Regions from separate parts of the Pseudomonas muyukensis genome, predicted to be linked through region 3. Evidence: predicted binding sites of a transcription regulator. Region 3 holds the regulator's gene; each other region holds the start of a gene.
What was found. The regulator sigma-54, encoded in region 3, starts transcription at its own class of promoters, with help from an activator protein. The targets are predictions, from matches to a motif close to ANTGGCATNNANNTTGCTNT.

Region 1 (7,778 bases), 2.5 Mb from region 3:
GCCAGCTCGCCGCGCCCCAGGTCGATCAGCACCGCATCGCGCGGCGCTACCCACACCGCGTCGCTGCCCAGCACATAGCGCCGGCTCAGCGCCAGCGACAGCGTTTCCAGGCGTTGCGCCGCCACGCCGATCCCGCCTTGCACGAACAGGCTGTCGGCATGCTGGCGAATGGTCGTCCCCGGCGGCGGCAACACCTGCGCGTACTGCCCTACCAGCCCCCGCTCGACCGGCTGGCGCGCCAGCAACGGGTGCCCGGGGCGCACCACCAGGGCCATCGACTCGCTGTACAGGTGCTCGAACGACAACCCCTGGATGCGCGGGCTGTCGGTCATGCGCCCGACCACCAGCTCCAGCTCGCCCACATGCAACTGCCCCAGCAACTGCGCGCTGACCCCGGTGACCACGCTGATCACCAAGGCTTCATGGCGCTGGTGCAGGCGGCACAGCACCTCGGGCATCAAGAGGCCCTCGACCGTGGACAACACACCGATACGCACCTGCGATGGCTGCAAGGCCTCGCCGCGCACGCTGCCAACGCCTTCGCGCAGGGCGTGCACGCTGGGCCCGGCATAACGCAAGAAGCGCGTACCGGCCGCGGTCAATGACACGCCCTGGCGGCCGCGTTCGAACAGCCGGGTCTCGAGCAACGCCTCGAGCTCCTTGAGCGTCTTGGAGATCGCCGGCTGGCTGATCGCGAGCACATCGGCAGCCCTGGCCAGGCTGCCCTGCCGGGCAATCTCCAGGAAACACAACAGGTGGCGGAACTTGATGCGGGTATCGAGGTTCATGCCTGGCAGTGTATCCGCGCGTCGGGCCTGCAAGCCATGCCGATTCGGTGACTTGCGTCACTCGGCGCCGGCCACGCCCTTGCAGGCAAGGCGCCGAAGCTTTAGCGTGTGCCGCCTCAACGCATGGAGCAGCGCTATGGCCGCCTACCTGACCCAGGACCTGGTCCTGGACCTGGGCGATGAAACGCCCGAAGACACCAGCATGAACATGCTCGCTTTCCGCGAACGCGGCACCAGCCTGGTGATCGCCCGCAGCCCGCTGCCCGAGGGGCAGACCCTGGAAAGCCTCTACCTGCAGCAACTGGCGCAACTGCGCGAACGCCTTGCGGCGGTCATCAGCGAACCCCAGCCGGTCAGCGCCGGTGTGGCCCGCGACATTCACGGCCTGGAAACCAGCCTGCAGTTCAAGCGTGGAGACGTGGTTTCCTACCAGCGCCAGTTGGCCTACGCGCCTGCCGGCCAAGCCCGTTTCGTCGCGGTGAGCTACAGCAAGCAAACACCGCTGGAGCCCGCCGACCTTGTCCATTGGGAAACGATCAAGGCTGGTTTGCGACTGAACTGACCCCCCTTTCAGAGATGGCTCATGGATGACAGCCTGCACGCCGCCCGCAAGGGCGATCTGATCCTGCACCCGCCGTTGATGGCCGATTTGGTCAGCGCAGTCAGCGAGGCGGTCATCTACGCGGCGGTCACGGAGTGGGCCAGCTACCTCGACGCCAATGGCGCCAGCCATTACCCACTTGACCAGGATTGAGCCACCCTGCGGATTCAGGCGCGGGACAATTCGACCTGCTCACCCTGGATCCGCACCCGCCAAACCGGCAGCACCTGGCCTGGATCCTCCAGGCAGCAGCCATTACGCAGCGAGAAATGCTGTTTGTACAAAGGCGACGCGACAACGGGCTCACCCTGCAGACTGGCCAGCAATCCGCGCCCGATGACATTCGCGCCGGAACGCGGATCACGGTTGCCGACGGCATAGATCGCCTGCGCCTGCCCCGGCAGATAGAACAACGCCACCTGCTCGCCGGCATGCCACACCACCACCCCGGAATCGGCCACCAGGTCATGGGCAGCGCACACGCTGTGCCAGGTGGTTTGCGCTTGCACAGCCCTGTTGCTCTGGTTCATCACACAGTCTCCTCATGGGTCGGAATCAGCTGCAGCGCCGCCGCCGGGCGGCGCTGGCCGCGTTCGCGGACGAAGTGCACGTCGGGGTCGGCGCGCTGGTCATTGACGAAGGTACGGAAGCGCTTGAGTTTTTCCGGGTCGCTCAAGGCATTGGCCCATTCGCACTCGTACTGCTCGACCACATGCTGCATCTGCGCCTCCAGCTCGCTCGCCAGGCCCAGGCTGTCGTCGATCACCACCTGCTTGAGGTAGTCCAGGCCGCCCTCGAGGTTTTCCCGCCACACCGAGGTGCGCTGCAGCTTGTCGGCGGTACGGATGTAGAACATCAGCACGCGGTCGATCAGCCGTACCAGGGTCTGGTCGTCCAGGTCGGTGGCGAACAGCTCGGCGTGGCGCGGGCGCATGCCGCCATTGCCGCACACATAGAGGTTCCAGCCCTTGTCGGTGGCGATCACGCCGATGTCCTTGCTCTGCGCCTCGGCACATTCGCGGGTACAGCCGGACACCGCGAACTTGAGCTTGTGCGGCGCGCGCAGGCCCTTGTAGCGGTCCTCCAGGCGCAGGGCCATGGCCACGCTGTCCTGCACGCCGTAGCGGCACCAGGTGCTGCCGACGCAGGACTTCACCGTGCGCGTCGACTTGCCATAGGCGTGCCCGGTTTCAAAGCCAGCGGCAATCAGTTCGCCCCAGATCAGCGGCAACTCGTGCAACTGCGCGCCGAACAGGTCGATGCGCTGGCCGCCGGTGATCTTGGTGTAGAGGTCGTATTTTTTCGCCACCTGGCCGATCACGATCAGCTTGTCCGGGGTGATCTCGCCGCCGGGAATGCGCGGCACCACCGAGTAAGTGCCGTTCTTCTGCATGTTGGCCATGAAGGTGTCGTTGGTGTCCTGCAACGGCACCAGGGCCGGGTCCATGATCGGCTGGTTCCAGCACGAGGCGAGGATATTGCCCACCGCCGGCTTGCAGATGTCGCAGCCGACAGGGCCCTGGCCATGGCGGGCGAGCAGGTCGCCGAAGGTGCGGATGCCTTCGACCCGCACCAGGGCGTAGAGCTCCTGGCGGGTGTAGGCAAAGTGCTCGCACAGGCTTTTGTCCACGCTCACGCCGCGGGCGCCCAGCTCGTGCTCGACCACCTGCTTGAGCAGTGCCGCGCAGCCCCCGCAACCGCTGGCGGCCTTGGTGCAGGCCTTGACCGCGGCCAGGTCGCCACAGCCGCCGTCGATGGCCGCGCACACCGCGCCCTTGCTGACGTTGTGGCATGAGCAGATGGTCGCGGCAGCAGGCAAGGCATCGGCGCCCAGGGCGGGCGCGCCGCCTCCTTGGGGCAGGATCAAGGTGGCCGGGTCGGCCGGCAGCTTGATGCCGTTCTGGGCGTATTGCAGCAAGGTGTCGTAGTAGCTGTTGTCGCCCACCAGCACGGCGCCGAGCACCTGCTTGCCGCTGGCATCCACTACCAGCCGCCGGTACGAGGCACTGGCCTCGTCGATGAAGCGGTAGCTGCGCGCGCCCGGCGTGGCGCCCTGGGCGTCGCCGATCGAGCCGACATCGACGCCCAGCAGCTTGAGCTTGGTCGACATGTCGGCGCCACTGAACCCGCTCGGCGCCTCGCCCATCAGCCATGCCGCCAAGGTGCGCGCCATGGCGTAGCCCGGGGCGACCAGGCCGAACACGCTGCCGTTCCACGAAGCGCATTCGCCGATGGCGAAGATCCGCGGGTCGCTGGAACGGCAGTGGTTGTCGATCACCACGCCGCCGCGGGCGGCGACCTCCAGGCCGCAGGCGCGGCCGAGCGCGTCCTGCGGGCGGATACCGGCGGAGAACACCACCAGGTCGGTTTCCAGGTGCTCGCCGCCGTCGAAGTTCATTCGGTAGCGGTACTGCTCGCCTGCGCTGATCGACTGGGTGGCGCGGGCCAGGTGCACGCCGACGCCCAGCGCCTCGATGCGCGCACGCAACGCCGCGCCGCCTTCGCCGTCGAGTTGCACCGGCATCAAGCGGGGGGCGAACTCCACCACATGGGCCTCCAGGCCCAAGGACTTGAGGGCGTTGGCCGCCTCCAGGCCCAGCAGGCCGCCGCCGACCACCACGCCACGGCGGGCACCGCTGGCGGCGGCGCGAATCGCGTCGAGGTCGTCGAGGGTGCGATAGACCAGCCGCGCGTGGCCGCTGGAGCCCTCGATGGGCGGCACGAACGGGTAGGAGCCGGTGGCCAGGATCAGCTGGTCATAGCCGTAGCGGCCTGCGTCGGTGACCAGCTCCCGGCGCTGGCGGTCGATCGCCACTACCGCCTCGCCCAGGTGCAGGTGCACGCCGTTGTCCGGGTAATAGCCCGGCGCGCACAGGGCCAGGGTTTCGGCGCAACTGCCGGTGAAGTACTCCGACAGGTGGACCCGGTCGTAGGCACGCTGGCGTTCCTCGCCGAACACATGCAGCTCGAAGCGGGCCAGGGCGCCGCGCTCGATCAATTGCTCGACGCAGTGATGGCCGACCATGCCATTGCCGACGATGACCAGTCGCGGTCGTTGTGCCTCGTTCGCTGTTGCCTGCATAGCCGATCCTCGCTCACGGAAAACGCAAAAAGGCGCCTGGAGCCGAAGCTCCAGGCGCCTTTGCCTGTACTCATCAGTTGGGGGCCCTGGACGATCGCCGTTGACCGGTGGGCTGTTGTAGCTGGATCAAAGCAGGGACTGTGCCAATTGCCCTGCCCGCTCATGCACCGCGGCGCCTGGTTCGCCAGCAAGGCTGGCGCCTACCGGCAACAGGTGCTGCAAACCTGTAGCAGCGGGCCTTGCCGGCGAACACCGGCACAGCCTGTGCTATCCAGGCGCTTGAACCAGCCTGGTGCAACGCTCACCAGGCTGGTGCACTCAATACACATCGCGCCGATAGCGCTTGTCCCGCGCCAAGGCCTCGACATAAGCCCGCGCCGCCTCGGCAGCCATGCCGCCGTGCTCGACCACCACCTGGCGCAGGGCCGCGTCGACATCCTTGGCCATGCGCTGGGCATCGCCACAGACATAGACCACCGCGCCCGCCTCGAGCCACTGCCACAGCTCGGCGCCGTGCGCCAGCAGGCGCTGCTGCACGTAGACCTTGTCATCCTGGTCGCGGGAGAACGCCGTGCTCAGGCGCAGGTACCCGCTCGCCGCCCAGGCCTGCAACTGTTCGCGGTAATAGAAATCGCAGGCGCCGTGCTGCTCGCCGAAGAACAGCCAATTGCCACCGCTCGCCCGGCGCTGTTCGCGCTCCTGGAGAAAACCGCGAAACGGCGCGATACCAGTACCGGGGCCAATCATGATGATCGGCGTGGCATCGTCCTGCGGTAGGCGAAAGTGCTTCGACGGTTGCGGGAAAATCGCCACCTCCAGGGCCGTCGCCCGGTCGGCGAGGAAGGTCGAGCACACGCCCTTGCGCGCCCCGTAGCGCACGGTGGCGACGGTCAGGTGCACCTGGTCGGGATGGGCCAAGGGGCTGGAGCTGATCGAGTACAGCCGCGGCTGCAAGGGCTTGAGCAATGCCAGCCAGCGGGCCAGGGGCAAGCGCTGGGGGAACGCCTGCAGGACATCGGCCAGCTGCCGCCCCCACAGCCAGTCCTTGAGCGTGCTACTGCACTCGGGCCGCAACAAACGCCGCAGGCCCTCGGCCTGCTCGGCGAACACCTCGAGCAGCGGCCGGCTGACCTGGGTGATGTCCAAGTGGCGCTCCAGCGCGGTGCGCAGCGCCATCGGCGCCTGGCCCTGGAGTTCGACCTGGGCCTGGCCATCGAGCGCCATCAAGGCCAGCAGCTCATCGACCAGGTCCGGGCAATTGCGCGGCCACACCCCCAGGGCGTCGCCAGGCTGGTAGCTCAGGCCGCTGCCGCGCAGGTCGAACACCAGTTGCCGCGTCTCCTTGCTCGAACCCGGGCCATTGAGCAAGCGGTTCTCCAGCACCGGCGCCAACCAGGGCTGGTGCTTGCCGACGCGGGTTGGCGACGGTGCCACGGTGGGTGCCGGTGCGCTACCGCCCAGTTCCGGCAGCAAGGCCTCCAGCCAGGCGGTGAAAGCCGCTTCGCAGTCAGGCTCGCAATCGACCCGCGCCAGCAGGCGCCGGGCACCGAGGTCGGCCAGGCGCTGGTCGAGCTTGCGGCCGAAACCGCAGAACTGCTCATAGCTCGAATCCCCCAGGGCCAGCACGGCATAAGGCAGGGTCGCGCAGCTGGCGCCTTGCTCTTGCTGCAGCGCCTGCCAGAATGCCGCGCCGCTGTCCGGCGCCTCGCCATCGCCGAAGGTGCTGGCGATCAGCACCAGGCTGGCGGCGCCCTGCAACTGTGCCGGGTGAATGGCCTCCATGCAACTGAGCGCCACGGCCAAACCCGCCTCGCGCAGACGCTGCGCGCAGCGCTCGGCCAGGCCCTCGCCGTTGCCGGTCTGCGAGGCCCACAGCACGTGATGCCGAGGGGCCTCGGCGGGGCTCCCAGGCATAGCCTGCGCCGGGCTGAACAGGCCCGCCAGCAGGCCGTCGACGAACAGCCGCCGGGCCGGCGCCAACGGCGCGCCGGGCGGCAGGCTGGGCACGCCGAGGCGTTGCGCCTGGTCAAGGCCAAGCAGGAAGCCTTGCAGGTAGTGGCGCTCGTCTTCGGCCAACACCGGTGCCGGCAACGCCTCCAGGCCAAGCAGGCGGGACAGGGTGGCAGTGGGCATGGTCGCAGGCTCCGGGTGGCTCAGGTCGAGGGCCTCGATACGTTCGCCGGCCAGCCGTTCAAGGGCCACGGCGCAGTGCTTGAAGGCCGGTTGCAGGGAAATCGGGTCGACCGCGTCGCAGGTCAGCGCGTTGATCGCCAGGCCCTCGCCGTACAGGTCGTTCCAGTGAAACGGCACAAAACAGTTGCCGGGCTGTACCCGATCGCTGAGCCGTGCCGGCAGCCGCGCCTGGCCACGGCGCGAGCGCAACCCCACCTGGTCCTTGTCGTGGATGCCCAGGCGCAGCGCGTCGCTGGGGTGGATCTCGACGAAGGGGCCGGGCGCGAGCTTGTTCAGGCTCGCCACCTTGCCGGTCTTGGTCAGGGTGTGCCATTGGTGCTGCACCCGGCCGGTATTGAGCACGAAGGGGAAGGCAGCGTCGGGCAGCTCCGCCGCTGGCAACCAGGGCCGGGCGAAGAACTGCGCCTTGCCGCTGGGCGTGGGAAACACCAGCGCGCCCTCGCTGACGTAGCGCAGCGGGCTGCGGTCGTCCTCGCGCCCCGGCGCGCTCGGCCATTGCCGCGGCCCCTGGCGCAGGTCGGCATAGCCGATACCGCGCAAGTCGTAGCCGGTGGCTGGGTTGTGGAAACGGCGGATTTCGTCGTACACCGCCTCGGCGTCGGGGTAGTCGAACGCCTGCGCATAGCCCATGGCACTGGCCACCCGGGCGATCAGGCGCCAATCCTCCAGGCTCTCGCCGGGCGGCTCGACCGCCCGCGGCGCCAGGGTCAGGTTGCGCTCGCTGTTGATCATCACCCCATCGCCCTCGGCCCACAGCGCCGCCGGCAGGAGGATGTCGGCGTAGCGCTGGGTCTCGGTGTCGAGAAAGGCATCCTGGCTGATCACCAATTGCGCCTGGCGCAGGCCGTCGATCACCTGCTGGCGATTGGCGACGCTGGCCACCGGATTGCTGCAGATGATCCAGCAGGCCTTCACCTCGCCGCGCTGCATCTGCTCGAACAACGCCACCGTGCCCTCCCCGCCCTCGCTGCGCAGGGTACCGGCCGGCAGCTGCCATTGCCGCTCGACGAAGGCGCGGTCGCCGGCCTCCAGCGCCGAGCGCTGGCCGGGCAACCCTGGGCCCATGTAGCCCATCTCGCGTCCGCCCATGGCATTGGGCTGGCCGGTCAGCGAG
Region 2 (7,778 bases), 570 kb from region 3:
TCGGGCGCCTGCACGGCGATGAACCCCTTGCCGGCCACGGCCACGTCCAGCGGACGGCCGGTCTCGACCAGGGCGCCTTCGCTGAAGTCGGTGGCCGGACGCTCGGTCATGGCGAAGGCGCGCGCCGGAAAGCTGTCGCCGAACACCGGCATCGAACGCGCCTGCTCCAGGTCACGCTGGAAACCGTTGGTGGAAACGTTCGCCAGGTTGTTGGCATGGGCCTTCTGCGCCAGCGCGTTCTGGCTGGCGCCGGTCATGGCCACATAAAGCATCTTGTCCACAGCATCTCCTCTACGCGAACCTTGCCGCGCTGTCGTTGGCAAGGATGAAGCAATTATCGAACCAAACTGACAAAGCCCTTTAACACGGGGCTTTCAGGGGCCCACGCCAGCGCAAGCGTCAGTTTGTCGGCGAATCGTTGCCGCTGCCGGCAACTGCCGCGTCAGTCGGCGCGACACGCGCCGTTGGTGTAGGGGCCGGAATGGCGCTTCCAGCCCTCCCCCGGGTCGTTGGCCGAGCACATGTAGCGCCCGGTCGCCAGGCTCTGCCACTGGTACCAGGGCGCCGGCGCGGCCTGCAGCGACAGCGCCAGCAACAAGGCGCCGGCAGCCACCAGCATCGACTTGTTCATGGCATCTACCTCCTCTGCCAGACGTGAAAAAGCCCCTGCAAGCAGGGGCTCGATCACGCCATGCTCATCAGGTCATCTGGATGATGGTCTGCATGATGGTGCTTTCGGTGGAAATGGTCTTGGCGTTGGCCTGGTAGTTGCTCTGCGCCTTGATCAGGTTGACCAGCTCACCGGTCAGGTCGACGTTGGAGTCTTCCAGAGAGCTGCCGGCAATGCGGCCCAGGGTACCGGTGTCCGGCTCGCCGATGATCGGCACGCCCGACGCGTAGGACTCTTTCCAGGCAGTGGCGCCGACCGGGGTCAGGCCTTGCAGGTTGGCGAAGTTGGCGATCACCACCTGGCCGATCACCTTGTTCTGGCCGTTGGTGAAGTTGGCGAACATGTTGCCGCTCTGGTCGACGGTCAGGCCGGCGAGTTCACCGGTGGCGTAGCCGTCCTGGTCCTTGGCGGTGGTCGCCGAGGCTGCGTTGAACTGGGTGGTGGCCAGCATGTCCAGGGTCACGCCACCGACGCGAGCAGTGGCGCCGTTGCCCACCCAGGCACCTGCCGCGTTCTTCTCGGCCGGCACCCAGTTGTTCAGCTGGAAGGTCTTGTCGGCGGCGATGGTCAGGCCACCGGGAACCGCGCCAGCAGCCATGGCCGCGGTATCCAGCTTGCCTGCCGAGGTAAACGGCAGCTTGTTGACCAATGGCGTGGTCAGCGTCGGGTCGGCCGGGTTACGGCCGGCGATGGTGGTGTACATGGTCCAGGAGTTGGTGCCGGCATCCTTGACGAAGTACTGGTTCATCTGGTGCTCGTTACCCTGGCTGTCGTACACCGGGGTGTTGAAGGTGTAGTTGTAGCTGTTGACATTGGTCGGGTCGAACGGCGAAACCGTCGGCGCATTGGCGCTGGAGTTCAGGTTGACGGTCTCGGAAATGCGCCCGGTCGGCTTCGGCGCCAGGTTCGAGGTGTCGATCTTCAGGTCGGTCAGCACGCCCGGGATCACCTTGCCGTTTTCATCCACCGGATAGCCCTGCAGGTTGGCGCCGCTGGCGTTGACCACGTAGCCTTCCTTGTCGCTGTAGAAGGCGCCGGCACGGGTATAGATGCGCGAGCCATTGTCGTTCAGGGCGAAGAAGCCGTTGCCGTCGATGGCCATGTCCAGCGCCTGGCCGGTGCCATTGATGTTGCCGGGGTTGAACATCTGCGAGACCGCCATGGTCTTCACGCCGCTGCCGACCTGGGTCTTGCCGCCGGCAGTGCCGCGGATCGATTGCGAATACTGGTCGCCGAACTCGGCGCGCGACGATTTGAAACCGGTGGTGGCGACGTTGGCAATGTTGTTGCCGGTAACGTTCAGGGATTTGTTCGCCGCATAGAGACCGCTAAGGCCGATATTGAAAGACATGTACTCGCTCCTTGTGCCGATTCTGCGGCGTTAAATTCCGATGGTGGTGACTTTGGAGATGCCGACTTTGCCGATGCCAGCCAGGTCGAGCATCATCTCGCTGCCATTCTGGAAGCTGACACTGTTGACCTTGGCCGGCAGCAACGTGGCCAGCGTCTTGGCCTTGCCGTCGACCTTGGTCTCGGCGCTGAAGGTGTAGTTGCCCGGGTCGACCTTCTCGCCCTTGTCGTTGGTGCCATCCCAGATGAAGTCGGCGGTACCGGCCTTCTGCGCGCTCAGCTCGATGGTCTTGACCACCTTGCCGTCCTTGTCCTTGATGGTGACCTTGCCTTCGCTGATGTTCGACGGCACCACGACCTGGCCATTGAAGCTCTTGGTGGTGTCGACCACGGCCTTGTCGGTCTGCACAATCACCGAACGGCCGACCAGCGAGGTCGCCTGCAGCGCCTGGGACGAACCGATGCCGGTGAGGATGCCGTCAACCGACTCCTTGAGCGACTGGATGCCTTCGAGGCTGCTGAATTGCGCCAGCTGCGCAACGAACTCGCCGTTGTCCTGGGGATCGAGCGGGTTCTGGTTCTTCATCTGCGTCACCAGCAACTGCAGGAACGCGTCCTTGCCCAGCGCGCTGCCGGCCTGGCCGGTGCTGCCGTTGTTCTTGCTGGTGGGCTTTTGCAGTGACTCCAGATAGCCGCTGCCAACCTGGTTATCGGTATTGGTGGTAGTCATTTCGGCTCCCTGCTTACTGACCCAGGGTCAGCACTTTCTGCATCATGTTCTTGGCGGTGTTCATCAGCTCGGCGTTGGTCTGGAACGCACGGCTGGCGGAGATCATGTCGGCCATCTCCTCGACCACGTTGACGTTCGGGTAGTAGACGTAGCCGTCCTTGTTCGCCGCCGGATGGTTCGGCTCGTAACGCGCCTCGAGGTTGCTCTGGTCCTCGATGATGCCCTTGACCTGCACGCCCTGCCCCGCCTCGCCCTGGTCCTCGAACAGCGACTGGCCGGCGCCGGCCTGGGCCTGCTGGAAGGTGGTGGCGAACACCGGATGGCGGGCGCGGTAGGTCTGGTCGATGCTCGAGGAGACGGTCTCGGCGTTGGCGATGTTCGAGGCGACGGTGTTCAGGCGCGTGTTCTGCGCGCTCATGCCGCTACCGGCGATATTGAAGACACTGGCAAGGGACATGGTCACTCTCCACGCAGGGCCGATACCAGCCCTTTGAATTTACTGTTGAGCAGGGTGAAGCTGGCCTGGAAGCCAACGGCGTTTTCCGTGTAGTTCGATTGCTCGATCTGCGCGTCCACGGTGTTCTGGTCGATCGACGGCTGCATCGGCGTGCGGTACTTCAAGGTGTCGTCCATCATCGCCAGGCCCTCGGCCTCGATATGGCGATTATTGGTGCGATCCAGGGCGATACGGCCTTTCTGCTGCTTGTCGGACTCGGCGGCGAGCACCGACGAGAAGTCCATGTCGCGCGCCTTGTAGTTCGGCGTGTCAGCGTTGGCGATGTTGTTGGCCAGCACCTCGGCACGCTGGGCACGGAAGCCCAATGCCTTTTCGTGGATGCCAAGCGCCTTGTCGAAGCTGATGCTCATGTCGGGGAACCTTCGAAGGTTGACCAGAGTTTCGTTGGCTAACGCTAAAGCAAGGGCTGTGCCAACCAAGAAAAAGCCTGTCAACCCGGGCCTTCGAGCTGAAACAGCAGGCCGCCGCTGCCAGAAAAGCGGCAAAGTGCTTCCGCTTTGCAGTCGCCAGGCGGCAATCAGACAGCCACCGAGGCGGCAAAACAAAATATTGACGGCATCCACACCGACACGATCGCTGCGCCTGGCTCGCCAGCAAGGCGGGTGCCCATGCGTGGAAGACGTTAAATCGACAGGCATGAAAAAGCCGGCATCTCGCGGTGCCGGCTCCCTTTGCCCTTTGCCACCCGCCTCACTTGGCCTGGTAGATGATCCCCGGGCTGCACTGCACCATCTGGTAGTGGTCCGGCAGGCCATTGAGCGCCTCGGACGCACCCAGGAACAGATAGCCGCCCGGCTTGAGCGTGCCGTGGATGCGCATCAGGATGTCCTTCTTGACCTGGGCCGAGAAGTAGATCAGTACATTGCGACAGAACACGATGTCGAACTTGCCCAGCGGCGCGTAGCTGTCGAGCAGGTTGTACGAGCGGAACTCGACGCGGCTGCGAATCGGTGGCTTGACCGCCCAACGCCCAGGCCCCTTGGTGTCGAAGTAACGCTGCAAACGCTCCTGGGACAAGCCGCGGGCAATGGCCAGGCTGTCGTACTCGCCGGTCTTGCAGTTGTTGAGCATGGCGCCGGAGAGGTCGGTGGCGACGATCTGCGCGCCCATCTTCAACTGGCCCAGGTTGCTGCGCTCGAACTCGTCGATGGCCATGGAGATGGAATACGGCTCCTGCCCCGACGAACAGGCCGCCGACCAGATACGTAGACGCTGGCCGGGGTTGCCCTTGATGAACTCCGGAATCACCTTGTTCTTCAGTACCTCGAACGGGTAGGTGTCGCGAAACCAGAGTGTCTCGTTGGTGGTCATGGCATCGACCACCTGCTCGCGCAGGCCACCGCGCGGCTGGGTCTGGATGCGCTGCACCAGTTCGCCCAGCGACTTGATGCCCTGCTGCTCCATCAGCTTGTTGAGACGGCTGGAGACCAGGTACTGCTTATTCTCGCCCAGCAGGATGCCACAGGCTTTCTCCAGGAAGACCCGGAACTGTTCGAAATCCAAATTACCCGTAGACAATGCTGCCGCCTCTTTTTATATGTCGCTTGCGCCGGGGACGCGCCCCGGCCGTTTCAATGTGCCGCCTTGATCCGATCGACCACGCGCTGGGCGAGGTCATCCGGCTTGAACTTGGCCAGAAAATCGTCGGCGCCGACCTTCTTGACCATGGCCTGGTTGAATACCCCAGACAGCGAAGTATGCAGGCAGATGTGCAGTTTTTGCATGCGCGGGTCGCTGCGAATCTCCGCCGTGAGGGTATAGCCGTCCATTTCTGGCATTTCAATATCGGAAATCATCATGAGGAACTCCTCCTCCGGACGCTTGCCTTCGTCCACCAGCTTGCGCAGGTAGTCCAGGGCCTGGCGACCGTCGTTGAGCGCCACAACCTCGACCCCGACCGTCTGCAGGCAGCGGCTGACCTGCTTGCGCGCCACCGACGAGTCATCGACCGTCAGCACCCGCAACAGCACCGCCTTGTCCTGCACCTCGGCATCGATCACCCCTTCGGACACCGACTCGGACGACGGCGCCACTTCGGCCAGCACCTTCTCCACGTCGATGATCTCGACCATGCGGTTGTCGACCCGGGTGACCGCGGTCAGGTAGTGATCGCGCCCGGTACCCTTGGGTGGCGGATGGATCTCTTCCCAGTTCATGTTGACGATGCGCTCCACCGAGTGCACCAGGAACCCCTGGGTCTTGGTGTTGTACTCGGTGATGATGACGAAACTCTTGCGCGTCTCTTCCTGCAGGCCCGGCAAGCCGGTGGCCATCGACAGGTCGAGGATCGGGATGGTCGCCCCGCGAATGTTGGCCACACCGCGCACCACCGGATGGGACTTGGGCAGCAGTGTCAAATCCGGGCACTGCAGCACCTCGCGGACCTTGAACACATTGATGCCATAGAGCTGGTCGCCATTGAGGCGAAACAACAGCAGCTCCAGGCGATTCTGCCCCACCAGCTGCGTGCGCTGGTTGACCGAATCCATCACTCCAGCCATGCCGGACTCCTTCAACGATTGCCTATGTACCAAGTCGGCACGGGCTTTGCTTTTTTGAGCGCCATGTACACGAAAACGACATTTTTCCGACGACTGACGCGCCTGCTGACCGGATCCCTGGCCGCATTGTGCCTGATGGTACCCGGCACCCAGGCGCTGGCGGACGCTTTTACCTTGCCTGAACAGCTTATCGGTGTCACTCAAGGGTTTCTTGAATTCACCGTGGAGGATTATCTGGCGACCACCCAGACCCAGGGTCGCTACGAGATCCAGGTGAACAAACTCGACCCGCGCCTGCGCATGCCGCAGTGCAGCCAGCAGCTGGACGCCTCGCTGGAAGGCCCCACGCCGCTGGGACGGGTGACGGTGAGGGTGCGCTGCGACGGCGCGGCGCCCTGGACGGTATTCGTGCCGGCGCAGGTGCGCCTGCTGCGCGACGTGGTGGTCATGACCCGCCCACTCAAGCGCGACAGCGTCATCGGCGAAGGCGACGTGGCCCTGCGCGAGCGCGATGTCGGCAGCCTCGGCCAGGGTTACCTGACCCAGCTGGACCAGGCGGTGGGCCTGAAATTGCTACGCCCGACGGTAGTCGACCAGTTGCTCACCCAGCAACATCTGGAGCAGGCCGAGGTGGTGCGCAAGGGCGATCATGTGGTGATCGTCGCCCGCAGCGGCAGCCTCAGCGTGCGCATGCCCGGCGAAGCGCTGGACAAGGGCGGGCTGCAAACCCAGATTCGGGTGCGCAACCTCAACTCCAAGCGAGTGGTCAAGGCCCGGGTGACCGGGCCCGGACAGGTCGAGGTGGCCATGTAATCCTGGCTGCAAGACGATGACGCAAAGCTGGCGGTGAGGAACCGAGGGCCCTAAACTGTGTCAGAAATCGGGTTGCGCAAGCTGCGCTTTGCGCCAGTATGGTTTTCCTGCCTAAAGTTTTCTTCGGGTTGGCCGAAAACCAGGCATGCGTCCTAATACCCAGGGGTTCTGATCATGGTCATCGACTTCAGTCGTTTGAATAATTCTCCGTCCATCACGGGCGGTGTTCGCGGCAATGCCGCGCCAGGCACCGCCGAAAAAACCGGCGAAGCCAGCGAGGCGCCCAAACGCGCCAGCGCCAGCGGAGAAGCGGTACATCTGAGCCCTGAGGCCCAGCAATTGCAGAAGATCAGCGACAAGCTGCGCGATCAGCCAACCGTCAACAGCGCCCGTGTGGCCGAGTTGAAACAGGCCATCGCCGACGGCAGCTACAAGGTCGATGCCGACCGGGTCGCCAGCAAACTGCTTGATTTCGAAGCCCAGCGCTGACCTTCAGGCGCGCTGACTTCAAGGACGCAACACGCCAAGAGTTAGCCATGCACGACATCACTCTGCTGCAACTGATCGAAAACGACATCGCGCCCACGCAGGAACTGCTCGAGCTTCTGCAAAACGAAGCGATAGCCCTGCACGGCCGCGACATGGTGGTGCTGGAGCAGATCCTGGCCCGCAAGCAGTCGTTGATCATCTTGCTCGAGCAGCAGGGTCGGCGCCGCAGCCAACTGCTCGCCAGCCTCGGCCTCAGTGCCGATCGCGCCGGCGCGCAAGCCCTGGCGGCCCAGTCGAGCAATGGCCAGGCGATCCTCGCCCGGCTCGACGAGCTGAGCCAACTGATGGACGCCTGCCAGCAGGTCAACGCGACCAACGGCCAGATCATCCAGGTGCAGCAGCACGTCACGGCCAACCAGGTCAGAATCCTTCAGGGCGGCGATTCTCCGTCGCTCTACGACAGCCGTGGCGGTACCTCGCCGATGGCCAAGCCCCGGGCGATCAGCCAAGTGTGATTAGTGGTATCAAGGCACGGAACATACTGGCAAAATGCCGTTAATTGCGTGTGTCGTTTTTGCCTGGAGATTGAAAACCCGTGTTCAACGAATCCGATGCTCCCCAGCCACCGAAGGTGCTGAGCACTCCTTTGGAGATTGCGGCCAACCTGCGCCAGCTGCTGGAGAGCCACGACCCGCTGATCATCAGCTT
Region 3 (7,778 bases):
TCTACAACACCAAGTCCCAGGTGGCGACCGCCGGCCGTGGTGGCAACGTGACTGCACCGCGTCAGCGTATCGACATGGTCATTCAACCGAAGAAAAAGGCCGAGTAAATGGCAACCCTCAAAGCCCAGCACCTGGCCAAGAGCTACAAGGGCCGGCAAGTCGTGCGCGACGTCAGCCTGTCGATCGACAGCGGCCAGATCGTCGGCCTGCTCGGCCCCAACGGCGCCGGCAAGACCACCTGCTTCTACATGATCGTCGGCCTGGTCCAGGCCGACCAGGGGCGCGTGCTGATCGACAGCCACGACGTCAGCCACCAGCCCATGCACGGCCGTGCCCAGGCCGGCATCGGCTACCTGCCGCAGGAAGCCTCGATCTTCCGCAAGCTGTCGGTGGCCGACAACATCATGGCAATCCTCGAGACCCGCAAGGACCTCGACCGCGATGGCCGGCGCAAGGAGCTGGAAAGCCTGTTGCAGGAGTTCCACATCAGCCACATCCGCGACAACCTGGGCATGAGCCTGTCCGGTGGTGAACGCCGCCGTGTCGAGATTGCCCGCGCCCTGGCCACCGCGCCCAAGTTCATCCTGCTGGACGAACCCTTCGCCGGTGTCGACCCGATCTCGGTCGGCGACATCAAGCAGATCATCCACCACCTCAAGAACAAGGGCATCGGCGTGCTGATCACCGACCACAACGTTCGCGAGACCCTGGACATCTGCGAAACTGCCTACATCGTCAACGATGGTCAGCTGATCGCCGAAGGCGACGCCGAGACCATCCTGGCCAACCAGTTGGTCAAGGAAGTGTACCTGGGGCACGAGTTCCGGCTCTGACCCGTTCTGCCCGCAGCACTGGCGCACAGGCCTGATCGCGGCTTAAGTTGTTACAGTGCTGCAGTGCCCGGTCTCGAAAACGGGCTGTGTGCTATTGGCGGCGCGCTGCCAGCGCTGCCAAAAGAGAACGTATTTCCGAGACCGAGCACTAGGCAAACGCTGCAATTTCAGGCATATAACTTGCTTAAAATCGGCGCCCAAGCGCCCTACGTGTAGTGGATGGCGCATGCGCGCCGGCGAACAAGGTATTAAGCCCCTGCCATGAAACCATCGCTCGTCCTAAAAATGGGCCAGCAACTGACGATGACCCCGCAGTTGCAACAGGCCATCCGTCTGCTCCAGCTCTCCACCCTGGACCTCCAGCAGGAAATCCAGGAAGCGCTGGAATCCAACCCGATGCTCGAACGTCAGGAAGACGGCGACGATTTCGACAACAGCGACCCAATGGCGGACAACGCCGAAAGCAAGCCGGCCGCCGAAGTCCAGGACAACAGCTTCCAGGAGCCGACCACCAGCGCCGAAACCCTGGAAGACGGCGAGTGGGCCGAGCGCATTCCCAACGAACTGCCCGTCGACACCGCCTGGGAAGACATCTACCAGACCAGCGCCAGCAGCCTGCCCAGCAACGATGACGACGAGTGGGACTTCACCACCCGCACCTCGGTGGGCGAGAGCCTGCAGAGCCACCTGCTCTGGCAGCTCAACCTGGCGCCGATGTCCGACACCGACCGCCTGATCGCGGTGACCCTGATCGACAGCATCAACGAACAGGGCTACCTGGAAGACACCCTCGAGGAAATCTGCGCAGGTTTCGACCCCGAGCTCGACATCGAGCTGGATGAGGTCGAAGCGGTGCTGCACCGCATCCAGCAATTCGAACCTGCCGGCATCGGCGCCCGCTCGCTGGGTGAATGCCTGTTGCTGCAACTGCGCCAACTGCCGGCCTCGACGCCGTGGATGAGCGAGGCGCAGCGCCTGGTCAGCGATTTCATCGACCTGCTCGGCAGCCGCGACTACAGCCAGTTGATGCGGCGCATGAAGCTCAAGGAAGACGAGCTGCGCCAGGTCATCGAGCTGGTACAGACCCTGAACCCGCGCCCGGGCTCGCAGATCGAGTCCAGCGAGCCGGAGTACGTGGTGCCGGACGTGATCGTGCGCAAGGACAGCGAGCGCTGGCTGGTCGAGCTCAACCAGGAAGCGGTGCCGCGCCTGCGCGTCAACCCGCAATACGCCGGGTTCGTCCGCCGCGCCGACACCAGCGCCGACAACACCTTCATGCGCAACCAGTTGCAGGAAGCGCGCTGGTTCATCAAGAGCCTGCAAAGCCGCAACGAGACGCTGATGAAGGTGGCCACGCAGATCGTCGAGCACCAGCGCGGTTTCCTCGACCACGGCGACGAGGCCATGAAGCCGCTGGTGCTGCACGACATCGCCGAGGCGGTAGGCATGCACGAGTCGACCATCTCGCGGGTGACCACGCAGAAATACATGCACACGCCACGCGGCATCTACGAACTGAAATACTTTTTCTCGAGCCACGTCAGCACCGCCGAAGGCGGCGAATGCTCGTCCACGGCGATCCGCGCGATCATCAAGAAACTGGTGGCGGCGGAAAATCAGAAAAAGCCATTGAGTGACAGCAAGATCGCTGGTTTACTGGAGGCACAAGGCATCCAGGTAGCCCGTCGCACCGTCGCCAAGTACCGCGAGTCGCTGGGGATCGCCCCTTCGAGCGAGCGCAAGCGACTGATGTAGCCCCGGGATGTGCCACAGCGTTTCAGCGGCAGGTGCAAGACCTGCCTCTTTATGCACGGGCAACAAAGGAGAAGCTGTATGCAAGTCAACATCAGTGGACAGCATGTAGAAGTCACCCAACCACTGCGCGATTACGTGCTCGAGAAGCTCGCCCGCGTGGAGGGCCATTTCGACAAGATCACCAATGCAACGGTGATCATGAAAGTCGAAAAGCTGCAGCAGAAGGTTGAAGCCACACTCCAGATTCCCGGTGGCGAAGTGGTCGCCAACGCCGAACACCAAGACATGTATGCCGCGATCGACGCCCTGGCTGACAAGCTCGACCGCCAACTGAAAAAACACAAGGAAAAACAGCAAAGCCTGCTGCAAGGTGCAGCCGCCCGCTGATCCCCCTCATCCATGATCCGACTTGAAACCATCCTGACCCCCGGCCGTTCCCTGGTGAACGTGCCGGGCGGCAGTAAAAAGCGCGCCCTGGAAAAGGTCGCCACCCTGATCGCCGAGCAAGTGCCCGAGTTGGAGATGCAAGACGTCTTCGACAAGCTCATCGCTCGCGAAAAGCTGGGCTCCACCGGTTTTGGCAATGGCATCGCCATTCCCCATTGCCGGCTTGTGGGCTGCACCGCGCCAGTGAGCGCCTTGCTGCACCTGGACGCCCCCATCGATTACGACGCCATCGACGGAGCCCCGGTCGACCTGCTGTTCGTGCTGCTGGTCCCGGAAGCTGCCACCGATGCCCACCTTGAACTGCTGCGCCAGATCGCCAGCATGCTCGATCGCAAGGAGGTTCGCGATCGCCTGCGTGCCGCCGACAGCAGCGAGGCCCTGTTCCAGGTCGTCCTGGACGTACAGAACGAGCACTGACCATGCGCCTGATCATCGTCAGCGGCCGCTCCGGCTCCGGCAAGAGCACCGCCCTCGACGTACTGGAAGACAACGGCTACTACTGCATCGACAACCTGCCGGCGGGCCTGTTGCCGCAGTTGGCGGAAAACGCGCTGATCAACACCGAGCTGCTGCAGCCCAAGGTGGCCGTTTCCATCGACGCGCGCAACCTGCCCAGCCACCTGTCACGCTTCCCGGACCTGCTCCAGGAGGCGCGCGCGCGGCACATCCAGTGTGACGTGTTGTACCTGGACGCCGACGAGGACACCCTGCTCAAGCGCTTCTCGGAAACTCGCCGCCGTCACCCGCTGACCAACGACAGCCGTTCGCTGGCCGAGGCCATTCGCGTCGAAAGCGAGCTGCTGGGGCCAATCGCCGACCTGGCCGACCTCAAGATCGATACCACCAACCTGAACCTGTACCAGCTGCGTGACTCGGTCAAGCTGCGCCTGCTCAACCAACCGGAGCCGGGAACCGCATTCCTGGTCGAGTCGTTTGGCTTCAAGCGCGGCATGCCGGTGGATGCCGACGTGGTGTTCGACGTGCGCTGCCTGCCCAACCCCTACTGGAAGCCGGAACTTCGCGAGCATTCCGGCCTCGAACAGCCGGTGATCGACTACCTGTCCGCCCAGCCGGATGTCGAGGAGATGTTCCAGGACATCTCCAGCTACCTGCTCAAGTGGCTGCCGCGCTTCGCCGCCAGCAACCGCGCCTATGTCACCGTGGCCATTGGCTGCACCGGCGGCCATCACCGCTCGGTGTACATCACCGAGCGGCTCGGCCAGTTGCTCCAGCAATCCCTGAAAAATGTCCAGGTCCGCCATCGCGACCTCTAGCCCACAGGATATCCGCCCCACGATGCCCGCCCGCGAAATCACCATCATCAACAAGCTGGGCCTGCACGCCCGTGCGGCTGCCAAGTTCGTCGGCGTGGCCGGGCGCTTTCCTTGCCAGGTACGGGTGGGTCGCGCGCCAGACAAGCTGGTGGATGGCAAGAGCATCATGGCAGTGATGATGCTGGCCGCCGGCAAGGGCACCCCGGTACACCTGCACACCGAAGGCGAGCAGGACGCTGAAGCCATGGAGGCGCTGGTCGCGCTGATCGAGAACTTCTTCGACGAAGGCGAGTGACTGATACAACGCGGCCCCTGTAGGAGCGGCCTGGTGTCGCGAAAGGGCCGCAGAGCGGCCCCAGCAATAGTGGTTTGATGCATAAATCGCGGGGGCGCTTCGCCCCTTTCGCGACACAAGGCCGCTCCTACAGGGGGCAGTGCCAGGCTCAGGACATCGCCGTGTCCATCACCATCATCAGGCAGAACCCGACACACAGCCCCAGGCTCGCCAAACGGTGGTGGCCGTTGCTGCGTGACTCGGGGATGATCTCCTGGGTCACCACCAGCAGCATCGCCCCCGCCGCGCAGGCCAGGCCCAGCGGCAGCAGCAACTCGGCAATGTTCACCAACCAGGCACAGATCACCGCCGCCAAAGGTTCGACCAGGCCGGACGCCGCCCCGATCAGAAATGCCTTGAACCGCGGCATGCCCGCCCCGGCCAGCACCAACGCGATCACCAGCCCTTCCGGCACATCCTGCAGGGCAATGCCCATGGCCAGGCTGTCGGCATCGGGCATGCCGCCCCCGGCGGATACGCCGATGGCCATGCCCTCGGGGATGTTGTGGGCGATGATGGCAATGACGAACAGCCAGATCCGCGCCGCGATCACCGGCTGCTGCGCGGTACCGACCAGCGCCTCGGGCGAGGCCCCGGACACTTTCAGGTCGATCAGGAACAGGCACAGCGCGCCGAACAGCAGGCCGCTGCTGATCAGCCCACCGGCGCCCCAAGGGCTGAAACCGATGGCCTGGGCGGCATCCAGCCCGGGGATGATCAGGGAAAACGCCGTGGCCGCCAGCATCACCCCGGCGCCAAAGCCGAGCAAGGTGTCGGCCACGGCCACCGGCATGTTGCGGATCACCAGCACCGGTACCGCACCCAGGGCCGTCCCCAGCGCGCACAGCGCGCCCCCTTCGAGGGCGCGCAACATGCGCGGCTCCAGGTCTAGCCAGGCGATGCCGCGGGCCACCAGCAACGCGGTGCCGACCAGCAACAGCAAGGTCCCCAGCGCCAGACGAAACAGGCGCACACTGCTGACAGACATCACCTCGGTACGCATACCGGCCTGGCTCACTTCAAGGCTTCAAGGTAGCGGCGTTCCACTTCGGCCCAATCGACCACGTTGTAGAAGGCGCCGATGTATTCCGGACGACGGTTCTGGTACTTCAGGTAGTAGGCATGCTCCCAGACGTCCAGGCCGAGGATCGGTGTGTTGCCGTGCATCAGCGGGCTGTCCTGGTTGCCGCTGCTCTCCACCACCAGCTGCTTGTCCGCGGTGACGCTGAGCCAGGCCCAGCCGCTGCCGAAGCGGGTCAACGCAGCTTTGGTGAAGGCCTCCTTGAAGGCTTCGAAACCGCCGAGCTGGGCATCGATGGCCTGGGCCACCTGCCCTGCGGGCTGGCCGCCGCCCTTGGGCGACATGACGGTCCAGAACAGGCTGTGATTGGCATGGCCGCCCCCCTGGTTGATCACCGCCCCTTGCAGCTTCTCGGGCAGCTGCTTGACCGCGCCGACCAGCCGTTCCACCGGCCATTCGGCCCACTCGGTGCCCTCGATGGCGGCGTTCAGGTTGTTGATGTAGGTCTGGTGGTGCTTGCTGTGGTGGATCTCCATGGTCTGGGTATCGATGTGCGGCTCCAGTGCAGCGTAGGCGTAAGGCAATGCAGGCAAGGTATGGGGCATGTCAGTGGATTCCGTAGGCAGGTGTGCGATGAGCGATATCCGTGTGCGCGACCAGCTCGCTGGCCACCGCCGCCTGGCGATTGAGCAGGCGTTCGGTGCGCGGGTACTGGCCGTATTCGGCAATGAAACTCAGCAACTCGGTGTAGGTCCGTGCGCTATGGCGCAAGGCGGCCTCACGCAGCGCCTGGGGCAGGCGCTGCGCCTGGCTGGCCTGGAGCAGCCGCTGGTGGGCGGCGCACAGGTAATCGGCGCTTTCCTGGGGCTGGTTCAGGCGCAGGTGCAGGTCGGCCAGGTTGTGGTGGGCGATGACCAGCGCGGCCACCGCCTCGTCGGCGTCATGCCAGCGCTCGAACAGCACCTGGGCCAAGGCCAGCGCTTGCAGGTAATGCTCCCGGGCGTCGACCAGCTCGCCCTGTTCGAACAGGCGATTGGCGGTTTGCGTGGTGCGTCTCCAGTGCTGCATGACGTGCCTCCTGGGCGGCCCTGGCTCAGATGCCGCCGGCGGTGAGTTTTTCCGGGTCCAGCAACGCCTCGAGCTGGTCACGCGACAGGTCGGTGTGCTCCAGCGCCACGTCGATGATCGGTCGACCCTGCTGGTAGGCGGTCTTGGCGATCTCGGCGGCCTTGAGGTAGCCAATGATCGGGTTGAGCGCGGTGACCAGGATCGGGTTACGCGACAACGCCTCCTTGAGCTTGCCCTCGTTGACCTTGAAGCTGGCGATGGCCTTGTCGGCCAACAGGCGGCTGACGTTGGCCATCAGCTCGATGCTCTCCAGCAGGTTGCGGGCGATCACCGGCAGCATCACGTTCAGCTCAAAGTTGCCCGACTGGCCGGCGACGGCGATGGTGGCGTCATTGCCGATCACCTGGGCGGCGACCATGGCGGTGGCCTCCGGGATCACCGGGTTGACCTTGCCCGGCATGATCGACGACCCCGGCTGCAGGCCTTGCAGCTCGATCTCGCCAAGGCCGGCGAGCGGGCCGGAATTCATCCAGCGCAAGTCGTTGGCGATCTTCATCAGCGCCACGGCGGTAGTCTTGAGCTGGCCGGACAAGGCCACCGCGGTGTCCTGGGAGCCGATCAGGGCGAACAGGTTATCGCCCGGGGTGAACGCGACACCGGTCAGCCCGCTGAGTTGGCGGGCGAAGCCGGCAGCGAACTGCGGGTGGGCGTTGATCCCGGTGCCTACCGCGGTGCCGCCCTGGGCCAGTGCCTGCAAGCTCGGCAGGGTCGCTTCGAGGTGCGCCTGGGCGCCCTTGATCTGTGCCGCCCAGCCGCCGAGCACCTGGCTCATGCGCACCGGCATGGCGTCCATCAGGTGGGTGCGGCCGGTCTTGACGTATTTGTGCACCTCGACGGCCTTGGCCTCGATCACCTGGTTCAGGTGGCCCAGGGCTGGCAACAACTGCTCGTGCAGGGCCAGCGCGGCGCTGACGTGGATGGTGGTGGGGATGATGTCGTTGCTGCTCTGGCCGCAATTGACATGGTCATTGGCGTTGACCGGCTCG
Region 4 (7,778 bases), 1.4 Mb from region 3:
CTGTTGCTCCTGGGCGTGCTGGTTGGCGCGCTTGACCAGCGATACCGCTTCATCCACGTCGAACGGCTTGGGCAGGTACTCGAAGGCGCCGCCCTGGTACGAGGCCACGGCGCTGTCCAGGTCGGAGTGGGCGGTCATGATGATCACCGGCAGCCCCGGGTGCTGTTCGCGGATCTGCGCCAGCAGGTCGAGGCCGCTGGCCCCCGGCATGCGGATGTCGGAGATGATCACGTCCGGTTGCTGGCGGGCCAGGCGGCCCATGACGCCATCGGCGCTGTCGAAGCTCTGGGTGTTCATGCCTTCCTGTTGCAAGGCTTTCTCCAACACCCAGCGGATGGAGCGATCATCATCGACGATCCAGACGGTTTCACTTCGGCTCATGGGGCGGTGGCTCCTTGTTCCAGGGGCAGGTAGATGGAGAACGTGGTGTGCCCGGGGTGGCTCTCGCACTCGATCAGGCCCTGGTGCTGGCTGATGATGTTCTGGGTGATGGCCAGGCCCAGCCCGGTACCGTCCGGGCGGCCGCTGACCATGGGGTAGAAGAGGGTGTCCTGCAGTTCGGCGGGGATACCGGGGCCGTTGTCGACGATCTCGACCCGCGCCACCAGGCGGTGGCGCACATGGCCGATGGTGAACTGGCGCACCGCGCGGCTGCGCAGGGTGATGCGGCCCAGGCGCAGCTCGTTCTGCCCGCCGATGGCCTGCATGGCGTTGCGCACGATGTTGAGCACGGCCTGGATCATCTGCTCGCGGTCGACCAGCACGTCCGGCAGGCTCGGGTCGTAGTCGCGCACCAGGGTGATGCCGCCCTGGCTCTCGGCCTCGACCAGGCTGCACACGCGCTCCAGCACCTCGTGGATGTTGGTCATGGCCAGCGATGGCAGCTTGTTCGAGCCGAGCATGCGGTCGACCAGGTTTCGCAGGCGGTCGGCTTCCTCGATGATCACGTTGGTGTAGTCGCGCAGGCCGTCCTCGGGCAGCTCGCGGGCCAATAGCTGTGCCGCGCCGCGGATGCCGCCGAGCGGGTTCTTGATCTCATGGGCCAGGCCGCGCACCAGCATCTTGGTGGTTTCCTGCTTGCTCAGCTGGGCCTCTTCCTTGGTGATGCGCAGCAACCGGTCGCGTGGGTGTACCTCGAGCAACAGCAGGGTCTGGCCCTGGTGCAGGATGGAGGTCACGGCGTAGTCGACGGTGATGGTCTGCCCGGTCAGCGAGGTCAGTTGGGCTTCGCGCTTGGTGAACGGATGCGCGTGCTCCACGGCCTGGCGCAGCGAGTTGAGCGCCTCGGTCGACTCGGTGAACAGCTCGCTGATGAACTGCCCATGGCTGCGCTGGCCGCTGACGGCCAGGAGCATTTCCGCGGCCGGGTTCATGTACTCCAGGCGCAGTTCGCCATTGAGCAGCAGCGTGGCGGTGGTCAGGTTGTCCAGGAGCAGACGGTGCTGTGCATCGCTGATGGTCATAAGGTGTCGTTGACCTCTTTTGGCACAGTGGCGCCCAACGGCTCTGGCCTGGGGCGCGCACGGAAGAGTGCTGGATGCGGTGAAAATGCAAGAACCAAACCAAGGCTCCGAAAAGAAGCGCAAATTCCGGATAAAGACCTGGAACTGCGCGAATTCGAGCCAGAAAGCCCTGGTTTATCGATTCTTGTGAACCAAATTGGGTTGCATGATGGGGCGTGCCGTCAAGTCATGCACCAATATGGAGCATAGGGCGGTCAGCGCAATTTGCACAGCTGGGCGCTGGCGCGAACCAGGGCGAGATGGCGCGTGGAATCCTCGGCGCGATGTTGCAAGGCGTCGGCCAGGTGGTTGGCGCAATTGTCTGGTGGGGTCTGGTCGAAGCGGGCAAGGGCGCTCAACAGCTGTTCCTGTAGCAGGTCCAGTTCAGGGCGCACTTCGTTGGCCAGGTCGCGGCGTGGAAGGGCTGGCGCCTGTCGGGCGCGATGCCAGGTGTCGAGCAGGTGGTACTGCAGGAGTTTGTTGGCTTCGATCTGGTCGGCAAAAAAGGCCTCGACGCGTGCCGGATCCAAGTGGTGGGCGACGGCGGCCTGGCGTGCGCTGACCAATACCTGATGCTCGCGGGCGCTGGCCTGCACGGGTTGCTGGTGATCCCACTTGTGCAGGGCGACAGCTTCGGCCAGGTCCAGGCGCCGATCGATGCTGGTAAGCAACTGATCCAGGGTGGGCGTGATGGTCGCAGAGGAGGCACAACCGGATAGGGCGAAGCAGCAGGTCAGTGCGAGGGTGATGGCACGCATGGCGATCTCCTTGGGAATGAAGCCTTGAGTGTCGCCTTTGGCGTTGCGGCGGCTAATAGGTGTTGTCCGATGATGAGGGTATGAAAAACAAACGGCCTCCCGAAGGAGGCCGTCCTGATGTCGCCGACGCGAGGCGCCGATCAGATCAGCAGCTGTAGTACAGCTCGTATTCCAGCGGGTGGACGAAGGTACGGACCTTGATCTCTTCCTCGCTCTTCAGCTCGATGAAGGCATCGATGAAGTCGTCGGAGAACACGCCGCCCTTGGTCAGGAACGCACGGCCTTTGTCCAGTTCTTCCAGGGCTTCCTTCAGGCTGCCGCAAACCTGCGGGATGTCCTTGGCCTCTTCAGGCGGCAGGTCATACAGGTTCTTGTCGGCGGCATCGCCTGGGTGAATCTTGTTCTGGATGCCGTCCAGGCCAGCCATCAGCAGGGCCGCGAAGGCCAGGTACGGGTTGGCCGATGGGTCCGGGAAGCGTGCTTCGATACGGCGGGCTTTCGGGCTGCCGACGTAAGGAATGCGGATCGAGGCGGAACGGTTGCGTGCCGAGTAGGCCAGCATGACCGGGGCTTCGAAGCCTGGGACCAGGCGCTTGTACGAGTTGGTCGACGGGTTGGTGAAGCCGTTCAGGGCCTTGCCGTGCTTGATGATGCCGCCGATGAAGTACAGGGCGGTGTCGGACAGGCCGGCATAGCCTTCGCCGGCGAAGGTGTTCTTGCCTTCTTTCCAGATCGACATGTGCACGTGCATGCCCGAACCGTTGTCGCCGTACAGTGGCTTGGGCATGAAGGTGGCGGTACGGCCGTAGGCGTCGGCAACGTTGTGCACGACGTATTTCAGCGCCTGTACTTCGTCAGCCTTCTTCACCAGGGTGTTGAACTTGACGCCGATTTCGTTCTGGCCGGCAGTCGCCACTTCGTGATGGTGGACTTCGACGGTTTGCCCCATCTCTTCCAGTGCGTTGCACATGGCGGTACGGATTTCGTGGTCGTGGTCGAACGGCGGAACCGGGAAGTAGCCGCCTTTCACGCCAGGACGGTGGCCTTTGTTGCCGCCTTCGACGTCGGCATCGGACATCCACGAGCCTTGCTCGGAGAAGATCTTGAACATCGAGCCGGAGATGTCCGACTTGAACTTCACTTCGTCGAAGATGAAGAACTCAGGCTCTGGGCCGGCGAACACGGTGTCACCGATGCCGGTGCTCTTCAGGTACTCTTCGGCGCGCTTGGCGATCGCACGTGGGTCGCGATCGTAGCCTTGCATGCTCGACGGGTCGACGATGTCGCAGGTGATGATCAGGGTCGGCTCTTCAGTGAACGGATCGAGCACGGCGGTCTCGTCGACCGGCATCAGGATCATGTCCGAGGCTTCGATGCCTTTCCAGCCAGCGATGGAGGAACCGTCGAACATCTTGCCGACTTCGAAGAAGTCTTCGTCCAGGCCATCGCGCGCCGGCATGGTCACGTGATGCTGAACGCCTTTGGTGTCCGTGAAACGCAGATCAATCCACTTGACGTCATGATCTTTGATGAGTTGAACCGACTTCGACATGTTGTCCTCCGGATGGTCTAGGGCGCTTGGCCGCGGCCCTGGAAAAAGGGTGTCGCTGGGCGCGGATAGTCGGCCAAGCTTACCTGCCTCACAAGGGAGCAAATTGCATGCCAGTGCCCGAAAATGGCGAAGGTCGGGATAAAGCCCGGCGTTGGCGGGCATATAGCCTAGCTGCAGGAAGCATTCGTGCACGCATTGAGGGCGTGAGCAAGATGTCGTGCGCTATTTTGGTGCGATGCGTGTCGCGCCTGTAGGAGCCGGCTTTGCCGGCGAAAGCGGCTGCATGGGCAGCCCCAGGCTTAACGGCCTACTTCGATCCTGATGATCACCTTGCAGTGCCTGGGTTGGCCCTTTCGCCGGCAAAGCCGGCTCCTACAGGTGCGGCGCAGGGTTCGGGCTCGGTAAATCAAACCTTCTGTACAAAAGTTGCTCAAACCTTGAGCGATTTCCGCTATAATTCGCGCCCCCTATTTTCGGCAGGCCCTGCGCGCGCTGTTAAACCAATGAAACTTATCGTCAAAGTCTTCCCAGAGATCACCATCAAGAGCCGGCCGGTGCGCAAGCGCTTCATCCGCCAGCTCGGCAAGAACATCCGCGTCGTGCTCAAGGACCTCGATCCTGAGCTCGCGGTCGATGGCGTCTGGGACAATCTCGAGGTGGTCACCCGCGTCGAGGACGAGAAGATCCAGCGCGAGATGATCGAGCGCCTCACCTGCACCCCGGGTATCACCCACTTCCTGCAGGTCGAGGAATACCCGCTGGGCGACTTCGACGACATCGTCGCCAAGTGCAAGCAGCACTTCGGCCACCTGCTGGCCGGCAAGCGCTTCTCGGTGCGCTGCAAGCGCGGCGGCCACCACGACTTCACTTCGATGGACGTCGACCGCTACGTCGGCAGCCAGCTGCGCCAGCAGTGCGGCGCCGCCGGCATCGACCTGAAGACGCCTGAAGTGGTGGTGCGCATCGAGATCCGCGACCAGCGCCTGTACGTGATCCACAACCAGCACAACGGCATCGGCGGTTACCCGCTGGGCGCCCTGGAGCAGACCCTGGTACTGATGTCCGGTGGTTTCGACTCCACCGTGGCGGCCTACCAGATGATGCGCCGTGGCCTGATGACCCACTTCTGCTTCTTCAACCTCGGCGGTCGTGCCCACGAACTGGGCGTGATGGAAGTGGCCCACTACCTGTGGAAAAAGTACGGCAGCAGCCAGCGCGTGCTGTTCATCAGCGTGCCGTTCGAGGAAGTGGTCGGCGAGATCCTCAACAAGGTCGACAACAGCTACATGGGCGTGACCCTCAAGCGCATGATGCTGCGCGGTGCCGCGCACATGGCCGAGCGCCTGCAGATCGACGCGCTGGTCACCGGCGAGGCGATTTCCCAGGTCTCCAGCCAGACCTTGCCGAACCTGTCGATCATCGACTCGGCCACCGACAAGCTGGTGCTGCGCCCATTGCTGGCCAGCCACAAGCAGGACATCATCGACCAGGCCAGCGAAATCGGCACCGCCGACTTCGCCAAGCACATGCCCGAATACTGCGGCGTGATCTCGGTGAACCCGACCACCCATGCCAAGCGTCACCGCATGGAGCACGAAGAAAAGCAGTTCGACATGGCCGTGCTCGAGCGCGCCCTTGAGCGCGCCAAGTTCATCTCCATCGACCACGTGATCGATGAGCTGGGCAAGGACATCGAAATCGAGGACGTGGCCGAGGCGCTGCCTGGCCAGATCGTCATCGACATTCGTCACCCCGATGCCCAGGAAGACGAACCTCTGGCGCTGGACGGTATCGAAGTCCAGGCCATGCCGTTCTATGCGATCAACAGCAAGTTCAAGCACCTGGACCCTACGCGCCAGTACTTGCTGTATTGCGACAAAGGTGTGATGAGCCGTTTGCACGCACACCACCTGCTCAGTGAGGGACATGCCAATGTGCGTGTTTATCGTCCGACATAAGACGCCAGGGCTGTATGGCGGCAGCATCCGCCATCGCCCTCCCGACCATCGGGCCCGCTGAGCCTCAAACCGTACATATTCGCCGCCTACACTAGGTGGCAACCGAATCCTCTGATCGAGATACAGTTGTGATCGAAAATCTGCGTAACATCGCCATCATCGCCCACGTTGACCATGGTAAAACCACCCTGGTCGACAAACTCCTGCGTCAGTCCGGCACCCTGGAGCGTAACGAGCTCAACGACGAGCGCGTCATGGACTCCAACGACCAAGAAAAAGAGCGCGGTATTACCATTCTGGCGAAAAACACCGCCATCAACTGGAACGGCTACCACATCAACATCGTCGACACCCCCGGCCACGCCGACTTCGGTGGCGAGGTCGAGCGTGTAATGTCGATGGTCGACTCCGTGCTGCTGCTGGTCGACGCCCAGGACGGCCCGATGCCGCAAACCCGCTTCGTGACCAAGAAGGCCTTCGAAGCCGGCCTGAAGCCAATCGTCGTGATCAACAAGGTCGACCGTCCGGGCGCGCGTCCTGACTGGGTTCTGGACCAGATCTTCGACCTGTTCGACAACCTCGGCGCCACCGACGAACAGCTGGACTTCAAAGTCGTCTACGCCTCGGCCCTGAACGGCATCGCCGGTCTGGACCACACCGCCATGGGCGAAGACATGACCGCCCTGTACCAGTCGATCATCGACAACGTACCCGCACCGTCGGTTGACCGTGACGGCCCGTTCCAGATGCAGATCTCGGCACTGGACTACAACAGCTTCCTCGGTGTTATCGGCGTTGGCCGCATCGCCCGTGGTCGCGTCAAGCCGAACACCCCGGTTGTTGCCATCGACACCGAAGGCAAGAAGCGTAACGGCCGTATCCTCAAGCTGATGGGCCACCACGGCCTGCACCGCGTCGACGTCGAAGAAGCCCAGGCTGGCGACATCGTCTGCATCAGCGGTTTCGACGAGCTGTTCATCTCCGACACCCTGTGCGCTCCGGATACCGTCGAAGCGATGAAGCCGCTGACCGTCGACGAGCCGACCGTTTCGATGACCTTCCAGGTCAACGACTCGCCGTTCTGCGGCAAGGAAGGCAAGTTCGTCACCAGCCGTAACATCAAGGACCGTCTGGACAAAGAGCTGCTGTACAACGTTGCCCTGCGCGTTCAGGAAACCGATTCCCCTGACAAGTTCAAGGTATCGGGCCGTGGCGAGCTGCACCTGTCGGTTCTGATCGAAACCATGCGCCGTGAAGGCTTCGAGATGGCCGTGGGCCGTCCTGAAGTGATCATCCGCGAAGTCAACGGCACCAAGCAGGAGCCGTTCGAGAACGTCACCATCGACATCCCTGAAGAATCCCAGGGCAAGGTCATGGAAGAGATGGGCCTGCGTAAAGGCGACCTGACCAACATGGTGCCGGATGGCAAGGGCCGTGTGCGCCTGGAGTACAACATTCCAGCCCGTGGTCTGATCGGTTTCCGTAACCAGTTCCTGACCCTGACCAACGGTGCAGGCATCCTGACTTCGATCTTCGATCGCTACGACACCATGAAGTCGGGCCAGATGTCCGGCCGCCTGAACGGCGTCCTGGTTTCGGTCGAGACCGGCAAGGCGCTGACCTACTCGCTGGAAACCCTGCAGGCGCGCGGCAAGCTGTTCGTCGAGCACGGCCAGGAGATCTACAACGGTCAGATCATCGGCCTGAACAGCCGTGACAACGACCTGGGCGTGAACCCGACCAAAGGCAAGAAGCTCGACAACATGCGTGCTTCGGGCAAGGACGAAGTCATCGCCCTGGTTCCGCCAGTTCGCCACACCCTCGAGCAGGCCCTGGAATTCATCCAGGACGACGAGCTGTGCGAAGTGACGCCGAAGTCGATCCGTCTGCGCAAGAAGATCCTCGACGAAGGCGAGCGTACCCGCGCTGCCAAGAAAGCCAAGAACTGAGTCATTAGTTCAGGCTGAATGAAAACGCCCCCGGTCCAAAGGCCGGGGGCGTTTTTGTT

Region 1: the regulator sigma-54 is predicted to act here: its motif matches at 4,600-4,619, upstream of nirB (nitrite reductase large subunit NirB).
Region 2: the regulator sigma-54 is predicted to act here: its motif matches at 3,664-3,683, upstream of flgB (flagellar basal body rod protein FlgB).
Region 4: the regulator sigma-54 is predicted to act here: its motif matches at 3,908-3,927, upstream of glnA (type I glutamate--ammonia ligase).

What each region holds. Positions count from the first base shown of each region.
Region 1 covers NZ_CP077073.1:2,110,605-2,118,382, reverse strand. Annotated here, with positions in the region: gene pcaQ (pca operon transcription factor PcaQ) at 1-788, opposite strand, end outside; gene KSS95_RS09510 (DcrB-related protein) at 925-1,350, shown strand; gene KSS95_RS09505 (hypothetical protein) at 1,372-1,542, shown strand; gene nirD (nitrite reductase small subunit NirD) at 1,557-1,919, opposite strand; gene nirB (nitrite reductase large subunit NirB) at 1,919-4,471, opposite strand; gene KSS95_RS09490 (bifunctional nitrate reductase/sulfite reductase flavoprotein subunit alpha) at 4,790-7,778, opposite strand, start outside.
Region 2 covers NZ_CP077073.1:4,575,283-4,583,060, forward strand. Annotated here, with positions in the region: gene KSS95_RS20120 (flagellar basal body rod protein FlgF) at 1-281, opposite strand, end outside; gene KSS95_RS20125 (hypothetical protein) at 443-631, opposite strand; gene flgE (flagellar hook protein FlgE) at 699-2,021, opposite strand; gene flgD (flagellar hook assembly protein FlgD) at 2,052-2,750, opposite strand; gene flgC (flagellar basal body rod protein FlgC) at 2,764-3,207, opposite strand; gene flgB (flagellar basal body rod protein FlgB) at 3,210-3,617, opposite strand; gene cheR (protein-glutamate O-methyltransferase CheR) at 3,958-4,785, opposite strand; gene KSS95_RS20155 (chemotaxis protein CheV) at 4,839-5,768, opposite strand; gene flgA (flagellar basal body P-ring formation chaperone FlgA) at 5,832-6,581, shown strand; gene flgM (flagellar biosynthesis anti-sigma factor FlgM) at 6,756-7,070, shown strand; gene KSS95_RS20170 (flagella synthesis protein FlgN) at 7,118-7,585, shown strand; gene KSS95_RS20175 (flagellar brake protein) at 7,666-7,778, shown strand, end outside.
Region 3 covers NZ_CP077073.1:5,142,806-5,150,583, forward strand. Annotated here, with positions in the region: gene lptA (lipopolysaccharide transport periplasmic protein LptA) at 1-107, shown strand, start outside; gene lptB (LPS export ABC transporter ATP-binding protein) at 108-833, shown strand; gene KSS95_RS22840 (RNA polymerase factor sigma-54) at 1,095-2,588, shown strand; gene hpf (ribosome hibernation-promoting factor, HPF/YfiA family) at 2,667-2,975, shown strand; gene ptsN (PTS IIA-like nitrogen regulatory protein PtsN) at 2,988-3,452, shown strand; gene rapZ (RNase adapter RapZ) at 3,455-4,309, shown strand; gene KSS95_RS22860 (HPr family phosphocarrier protein) at 4,332-4,604, shown strand; gene KSS95_RS22865 (ZIP family metal transporter) at 4,753-5,646, opposite strand; gene KSS95_RS22870 (superoxide dismutase) at 5,658-6,269, opposite strand; gene KSS95_RS22875 (DUF2753 family protein) at 6,271-6,732, opposite strand; gene fumC (class II fumarate hydratase FumC) at 6,758-7,778, opposite strand, start outside.
Region 4 covers NZ_CP077073.1:1,050,455-1,058,232, forward strand. Annotated here, with positions in the region: gene ntrC (nitrogen regulation protein NR(I)) at 1-381, opposite strand, end outside; gene glnL (nitrogen regulation protein NR(II)) at 378-1,463, opposite strand; gene KSS95_RS04795 (chorismate mutase) at 1,718-2,260, opposite strand; gene glnA (type I glutamate--ammonia ligase) at 2,406-3,812, opposite strand; gene thiI (tRNA uracil 4-sulfurtransferase ThiI) at 4,316-5,770, shown strand; gene typA (translational GTPase TypA) at 5,899-7,719, shown strand.